Regions from separate parts of the Paenalcaligenes sp. Me52 genome, predicted to be linked through region 1. Evidence: predicted binding sites of a transcription regulator. Region 1 holds the regulator's gene; the other holds the start of a gene.
What was found. The regulator HrcA, encoded in region 1, represses chaperone genes, less so after heat shock. The targets are predictions, from matches to a motif close to TTAGCACTCNNNNNNNNNGAGTGCTAA.

Region 1 (4,217 bases):
CACCTGTTTCACCAGAAAAAACGGTGAAGCCGCCTTCGAAATCGATGAGGGCTTCATCCACAATGACAAAATCACGTATATGCAGGGATCGCAGCATAAGCAGGGATTATTCGTTGGCGTCGTTGGGTTGTGGGATACGGTTCCAGTCCAATTTCTGACGCAAAGTAGAAAAGAAACTGTAGCCGGTGGGGTGAATAAAACAAACTGTTTTCTGAGCGCGGCGAATCTCTACACAGTCGCCAGGTTGGCAGTCAGACCACGCTTGCATGTCAAAGTGAACGCTGGCACCCGATTCGACTCTGCCCAATGCGGTAATCGTTAAACTCAATGTGCTGCTGTCAGGCACTACTACAGGGCGATTAGACAGTGTTTGTGGCGCTACAGGTACCAGCAAGAAGGCATTGAGTGTGGGGTACAGAATAGGGCCATTGGCGGCCAGTGCGTAGGCAGTGGAACCGGTTGGTGTGGCTACGACAATACCGTCAGCACGTTGGCGGTGCATAAACACACCATCCAGCTCTACACGCAGCTCAATCATGCCACCACGACCAGCACGGTTAATTACGATATCATTGAGCGCGATGCCAGAAACCAATGTTTCACCATCGCGTATGATGCGGCCTTCCAGCAGGCTGCGGTGTTCAGTTTCGTACTGACCGTTGATGACACTGGTGAGCGCTTCGTGAGCGTGTGGCAAGGGTATGTCGGTGATGAAACCTAGTCGCCCGTGGTTAATCCCAATCAAGGGGACGCCACTGTGTGCCAATTGACGTGCGGCACCCAGCATCGTGCCGTCACCGCCCACGATGATAGCGAGATCAGCTTGTTGGCCAATTTCGTCAAAACTGACACAGGGGATATCCTGTATACCGGTGTAGCGCGCTGTGTCGCTTTCTATAATGACCGAGCAACCCGCTTGCTTCAGCGTGTGGGCAACGGCTCGCAGCGGGGCATCAAGTCCCGAGTCATGATAGCGACCCACGAGGGCGACCGTTTTGAAATGCATGAGGTAAATTGCCTTATGATGGAATAGGAATAGGATAATCTGAATTACTGGATTATAGAATTGTGTAAGGGTTTAGGGCATTGATGCTGCAGTTTGATCCTGATGTGAGTGTATGAAATAAGCATGGCAAAATATCTGGACGATAGATCAAGTGCATTATTGACGCTATTAATTGAGCGTTACATAGCTGACGGTCAGCCGGTTGGGTCACGTACCCTATCTAGGCTTTTTGACTTGTCACCAGCCACCATACGCAACGTGATGGCTGATCTGGAAGACTTAGGGCTCATTCATAGTCCGCATACATCGGCGGGGCGTATACCAACGCCTCAAGGGTACCGTATGTTTGTGGATAGGCTCTTGGCAGTACCGCAGTTCGAGGTGCCTCACATCGAGCCCTTACAACTACGTTTACCTATGGAAGAGCCGGCGCGTGCGGTGTCATCAGCCGCAGCGTTGTTGTCTAATTTGTCGCAGTTTGCTGGTGTGGTGATGGTGCCGCGTCGTGCTCAAACTTTCAAACATATTGAGTTCATTCGTCTTTCGGGAAAACGGGTGCTACTAATCATGGTATCGCCCGACGGTGATGTGCAAAACCGTATTTTGTTCATGTCACGAGAGTATCGCGAAGAAGAGCTTACCGAAGCTAGCAATTTCTTTAATCAGCACTTTTCAGGCAAATCGTTTTCTGTAGTGCGTGAGTCGCTAGCAGACGAGCTGTCCAGCTTGCAAGTAGACATTTCCAAGTTGATGCAGGCAGCGGTAGCAGCTAGTACGGCTGAGTCCGACATTGAAGAGGATGTGGTGATTTTCGGCGAAAGTAAGCTCTTGGACGTGAGCGAAATGACGGACGACTTAAGCCGTTTACGCCGCCTGTTCCAGCTGTTTGAAAAGAAAACTGAATTGCTGCATTTATTGGATGCATCCAGTCATGCGCATGGCGTACAAATTTATATTGGTGGTGACTCCACGTTGTTGCCTTTAGACGACGTTTCCATGGTGACAGCGCCTTATGGTGTGGATGGCGAGGTGGTAGGCACCTTGGGGGTGATTGGTCCCTCACGTATGGCTTACGACAAGGTGATTCCTATCGTGGACATCACCGCCAAGTTATTGTCCAATGCCTTGAGCTGTAACCAGAACAATTGACCAGAATGGCGCTGCACTAGAGGGTTCAGTGCGGCGCATAGGGCGTACATATGCTGTTAACTACCTATTTGCCTGAACCATCGGATCCATCTTTGTTGGATGCCCACATTGCCAGTCGTCCAGCTACGCCAGTAGGCATAGTTGTGATGAATCTGGGTACTCCGGATCAACCCGATGCCGGATCCATACGACGTTACCTCAAAGAGTTTTTGTCGGATCCGCGTGTGATTGAGATTCCAAAGCCCGTGTGGCAATTGATTTTACGTGGGGCAATCTTGCCATTCAGACCACGTAAGTTGGTGGAAAAATACCAAATGATCTGGATGCCTGAAGGGGCTCCGCTGTTGGTGTATAGCCAGCGCCAAGCAGATGGGTTGCAGCAACGTCTGGACCCAACTGGCCAACACGTCAAAGTAGAACTGGCGATGCGTTATGGCAACCCGTCCGTAGAAAGAGCTGTAGATAAACTGCGTGCACAGGGTTGTGAGCGCATCTTGGTGGTGCCGTTGTATCCACAGTATGCGGCAAGTACCACAGCCACGGCGGTAGATGCTGTAACGCGTTATGCCGCGAAAATGCGTAATCAGCCTGAGCTACGTTTTATACGTAGTTATTGTGATCATCCTGCGTACATAAAGCCGTTAGCAAAATCCATTACTACCTACTGGGAAGCGCAGGGCAAACCAGAGCGTTTGCTGCTGAGCTTTCATGGTTTGCCACGTCGTTGTGCAGAAAAGGGCGATCCGTACCACCGCGAGTGCATGTTGACCACGGCAGCATTACGCCGTGAGTTGGAAACCACTGGAGTGCCAGTGCAGGCTGCCTTCCAAAGTCGTTTTGGGGCCGAACGTTGGTTAGAACCCTACACCGAACCGCTGTTGCGTCAGTGGGCTAAGGAAGGGGTGAAAAACGTGCATGTGGTGTGCCCTGGGTTTTTAGCGGATTGTTTGGAAACACTGGAAGAAATCAAACTCATGTGCCGTGATGCGTTCCTAGAAGAGGGCGGGCAAGATTTCGCCTATATTCCTTGCTTGAACGATGATGCAGAGTGGGTAGATGGTTTAGCGCAATTGGTTCGCGAACACGCTGCAGGCTGGCTCGCATAAGCTAAATGTAAAAATAACCATGGATCTCTTGAATATGGGGTGTGTGATCCCCATATGAAAAACAGTGATGTTTTTTTGCCGTGGAGATCCATTATGTCTGCATCAACAGACCAGAACGAAAACCAGATTCCTGAAGACAACCAACCTGAAAACGAGTCCATTGATGTGGCAGCAGAATCGCTTGTCGAGTCTGGACTGGATCAGCAGTTGGAAGAAGCTCAGGCTAAAGTAGCTCAGTACTACGACCAGTTGCTGCGCGCTAAAGCCGAAATGGAAAACATTCGCCGTCGTGCGGATGAAGAAGTATCTAAAGCCCGTAAGTTTGGTACAGAGTCTTTTGCTGAAAGCCTGCTGCCAGTACGTGATAGTTTGGAAGCTGCGCTAGCACAAGAAGAACAAACGATTGAAGCCTTCCGTGAAGGTGTAGAAACCACGCTGCGTCAGTTGGATAACGCGTTCACACGCAACCAGCTTAAAGAAGTAGCGCCACAAGCAGGCGATAAATTCGACCCACATCTGCATCAAGCAATTTCTACAGTTCCCTCCGATCAAGCCGAAGGTACTGTCGCAATGGCATTGCAAAAAGGGTATGTGTTGGCCGATCGCGTATTGCGCCCTGCATTGGTGATGGTGTCCTCCGGACAAGCGCCAGCCTAAATTATTTTGTTATGGGGGCTTGAAAATGTTTAGCGAGTCCCCATCTGTAAATCATAGTAATAACTGAGTCGTATCCCTAAGTTGGGTACGCTGATTTTTGCAAGGTAAATCAAAAATATGAGCAAGATTATTGGTATTGACCTTGGTACAACCAACAGTTGTGTTGCCGTAATGGACGGTGACCAGGTCAAAATTATTGAAAACGCAGAAGGTACTCGTACCACCCCTTCCATCGTTGCTTACATGCCTGATGGTGAAGTACTGGTAGGTGCACCTGCTAAGCGTCAAGCAGTAACAAA
Region 2 (4,217 bases), 770 kb from region 1:
TCCACACGGTGGTATCGCTTTTGGTTTGGACCGCATGATCACAATGATGGCTGGTGCAGATTCCATCCGTGACGTGATTGCATTCCCCAAAACACAGCGCGCTCAGTGTTTGTTGACTCACGCCCCTTCCGGTGTAGACGAGAAGCAGTTGAAAGAGTTGCACATCCGCTTGCGTCCACAGGAAGCTAAGCCCGCCTAAGGCTATGGGAATCATACGGGTTGTTAGCTACAACATTCATAAGGGGCGCACGGCCACTGGTGGTCGTGAGTCCCTAGAAGAGTTGAAGCTAGGGCTGTATGGATTGTCCCCGGACCTGCTGTTCTTGCAGGAGGTTCAGGGGCGCAACGACCAGCAAGCAACGCTGGACGCGCAGCACGAATCATTAGCTGCCGTGTTACGCATGCGTAATGCGTATGGGTGTAATGCAGTGCGAGAATTTACCGATCACGGTAATGCACTGCTCTCCCGATATCCTATTTTGCACCACGAAAATGAAGATATCTCTGATCACCGCTTAGAGCAGCGTGGTTTGCTTCATGCCGTGGTGGAGATTGAAGGTAGACCTGTGCACTGTATTGTCGTGCATTTGGGTCTGTTTGGTGGTGGTAGAGCGCGTCAGACGCAGGCCTTGGTGGATAGAATTCACCGCTTGGTGCCCGATGATGAGCCCCTGCTTATTGCTGGTGACTTCAACGATTGGAACAACAAGCTGGCGCCCATTTTCGTGAAGCAATTAGGCTTGTACGAAGTGTTTTCGTTTGCCTCTATGGTGAAGGGACGTACCGGGCAAAGCTTCAAGTTGCGACAGCCTATGAATTGGTTGCGTGGCTGGACCAAACAAGAAGGCAGCGAGATACACACACCGCAATTGGGCGTGGGCGGTAATGCCCGTTTGACCTTGCCTCCGCGCACTTTCCCAGCAGCGTTCCCTTTCTTGAGACTAGACCGTATTTATCAGCGTGGTTTTGCTGTGCGTACGGCGAAAGTGCTGCAAGGCTTGCCTTGGAAACAGATCTCAGACCACGCTCCTATATTGACTGAATTGGAACTTCCTTAAATGGCTGAGGACATCTACGCCCACATTACGCCAGTCATCATCGTAAAAAATGGGGCTGCGCATGTGCGACGTACCATTGGCGCGTTGAAACCGTTTAGGCAAGTGGTGGTGTATGACAATGGTTCTACAGACGATACCTTGAGTCTGTTGAGCGAATATCCCAACGTGAAAGTGGTGCAAGGCAGCTTTATGGGCTTTGGTCCTACGAAGAATGCGGCAGCGTCACACGCGGAAACCGATTGGATCCTGTCGTTGGATATTGATGAACAGGTGAACCAGAAGTTACTGGATGCGTTGGCTGATTGGCCCCTAGAAGAAGAAAGCAAAGTAGGGGAAGTGCTGCGCAATAACTACTTCTGTGGCAAGCACATACGTACTAACGGTTGGGGTAAAGACTGGTTATGCCGTTTGTATAACCGTCGCCAGCATCGTTTCACCGATAGCCAAGTACATGAAAAAGTGAAGCTGGATGGTCGTAGCCAAGTGGTGCGATTAAAAGGTGGGCTAGAGCACGAGGCAGTGACTGATGTAGGCCAGCTTTTGGTCAAAACGCAGTATTACTCAGAGCTGTATGCCAATTCGGAACGAGCACGTTTGTACGCTTTTCCTGTAGTGGTGTTCAAAGCTGCATTCCGGTTTTTTAGATCGTATTTTTTGCAGTTGGGCATATTGTCAGGCTCGCGCGGCATGATGATTGCCGTGGGCGAAGCGACTGGTGTTTTCTTTCGCTACAGCAAAGTGTATCAGCGCAAGAAATTTACACAGAAATCTGATAAAAACACGTAAAAACACGGAACTTTCCGCGTATTTTGGCCTCTTATTATGTGTTTCCTTATTTAGCACTCAGTGTGCTAGAGTGCTAGAATAATAAAAGGCTTATGCAGAAACTTTGTTATCACTCCGTGGCTTTCACGGGACTGATAACCTCGATACAGGATTATTCATGACCCACACATCGCAATCTTTGGCTCTCGCGCCTGCTGCCCAGTTGGCTGCTGCCGTATCCAATCCCGGCGCGTTGGGTACGTTAGAGGCCTATATTTCCGCTGTGAATGCTCAGCCTGTGCTGACTCAAGAAGAGGAAGTGGCCCTCGGCCAGCGTCTACAAAAAGAAAGTGATCTTGATGCTGCTCGTCAATTGATCATGTCCCATTTACGTCTGGTGGTGTCTATTTCACGCCAGTACTTAGGTTATGGCCTGCCTCAGGCTGACCTGATCCAAGAAGGCAATATTGGCCTGATGAAAGCGGTCAAACGTTTTGACCCAGACCGTGGTGTTCGTCTGGTTTCGTTTGCTGTGCACTGGATCAAAGCTGAAATCCACGAATATGTGGTGCGCAATTGGCGCTTGGTAAAAATCGCCACTACCAAGGCGCAACGCAAACTGTTTTTTAACCTGCGTCGTATGCGCCCAGAAGATGGGCAAACGCTGAATCCTGCGGAAATCGATGATATCGCACGTGAATTGAATGTGCGTCCGCAAGATGTGAGCGAGATGGAAATACGCCTGACAGGCGGCGAAATGGCATTGGAGTCCTCTATGGACGACGATGACGAGGGTTTCGCACCTATTAGCTACTTGTCAGATGAAGGTGCGTTTGAACCCACCCAAGTACTGGCAGAGCGTGCTGCTCAGTCATTGCAAGGTGAAGGATTGGAAGGCGCGCTAGAAAAATTAGACCCACGTTCTCGTCGCATTATCGAGGCACGTTGGTTGCAAGACGACCAATCCTCTACGCTGCATGAGCTGGCTGCCGAGTTTGGTGTGTCAGCAGAACGTATTCGTCAAATTGAAGTGGCGGCGATGAAAAAAATGCGTACCTACCTGCAGGTAGCGGCGTAACAATTGCTTACATAAAAATTTCATCAGAGAGAGAACTAATAGGAAGGACGGTCATCAAAGTAGTATCTGCAGCGTTATTCATATCCCTGTGTGGCGCTGCGTGCATCTGCTTCGGCTTCTCCTCTTCCCCCTCTCTGATAGAAGTAGATGCTTTAAGGACACCTGCCCAGGTGTCCTTTTTTTATGCGCGTTAGTTAGGGGTAGAGCCTAGCAACAGCCACAGGTCGTGTTTAATATCCTCAGCGCTCGCATCGCCACGCATCAACACCCTGGTTTTGCCTTCCTTATCGATGAGATAAAACGATGAGGAATGATCCATGGTGTATTGCCCAACCTGTGGCGAGGGGACTTTCACGTAAAAGGCTTTAAAGGATTGCGCTGTTTTACGTACTTGATCCGGCGTGCCGGTGAGGCCGATGAACGTAGGATCAAAAGCCTCTACATAGGCCTTCATAACCTCTGGTGTGTCACGATCCGGGTCAACCGTAATCAGCAGTACTTGCACGTCTTTGGCTGCGTCTCCCAGCATTTCTACAGCACTGGCTAATTGCACCATGGCGGTAGGGCAGATGTCTGGGCATTGCGTAAAGCCGAAGAACACCACAACGACTTTCCCCCTGAAGTCTTTCAGGGTGCGAGTTTCACCGTTGCCATCTATTAACTCTAACGTACGGCCTATATTGGCGGTGGATATGTCATTGCCAGTAAAGGGAAGCGGCTCGGGCTCAGGTGAGCATGCAGCAAGTCCTACGCTGAGTAACAGTATTGATAACAGACGGGGGAGGGAAGCAAAGTTGGGTGACATGATAGGCAGGTAAGCGGATCAGTATTAAGGTAGTGTACCGTGTCTGTACTGCTATACATTCTCGGATAGGTGGCGGACTCGTGCCTAATGTAAAAAACTGCATAGCGTAGTGCAGCGACGAGAGTGCATGCACTACAATTCTTACATGAAAATTCAAATCTCTTCTTCATTGCACAAGCCCATGCGGCAGCGTTTCAAGCTATTGCTGGCTCAGGCACAAGAGTTGCCTCCGGTAGGTAGTCGTCCTCTGACCTTTTGTGGCCGTGTTTGCGGTTGGGTTTTAAAAGAAGCTATCCCTGAACTATTAACCATAGAAGGGGTGAGTTGCGACGGCGATGCCGTACACATAGGTGAAATGCGACTGCCCACGGCACAAGCTAACCGATTGTTGGAACGCATTGCCAACAAGTTGAACGAAGCAGGCTTTGTGAAAGCTTGGCGTGGTGAACTGTTGGATGTATTTGCAGAAGGGCGCTGCTTAGGTGCGATAGAGCGCGGAGCGGTACGTCCG

Region 2: a site for HrcA is predicted at 1,895-1,921, ahead of rpoH (RNA polymerase sigma factor RpoH). Genes of this name have one in related genera too.

The regions. Positions count from the first base shown of each region.
Region 1 is NZ_JBKQFO010000001.1:863,931-868,147, forward strand. Features, by position in the region: gene recN (DNA repair protein RecN) at 1-97, opposite strand, end outside; gene ACLO87_RS04050 (NAD kinase) at 107-1,006, opposite strand; gene hrcA (heat-inducible transcriptional repressor HrcA) at 1,142-2,155, shown strand; gene hemH (ferrochelatase) at 2,206-3,261, shown strand; gene grpE (nucleotide exchange factor GrpE) at 3,355-3,918, shown strand; gene dnaK (molecular chaperone DnaK) at 4,036-4,217, shown strand, end outside.
Region 2 is NZ_JBKQFO010000001.1:90,176-94,392, forward strand. Features, by position in the region: gene aspS (aspartate--tRNA ligase) at 1-199, shown strand, start outside; gene ACLO87_RS00430 (endonuclease/exonuclease/phosphatase family protein) at 204-1,058, shown strand; gene ACLO87_RS00435 (glycosyltransferase family 2 protein) at 1,059-1,844, shown strand; gene rpoH (RNA polymerase sigma factor RpoH) at 2,002-2,901, shown strand; gene ACLO87_RS00445 (SCO family protein) at 3,092-3,706, opposite strand; gene ACLO87_RS00450 (NUDIX hydrolase) at 3,852-4,217, shown strand, end outside.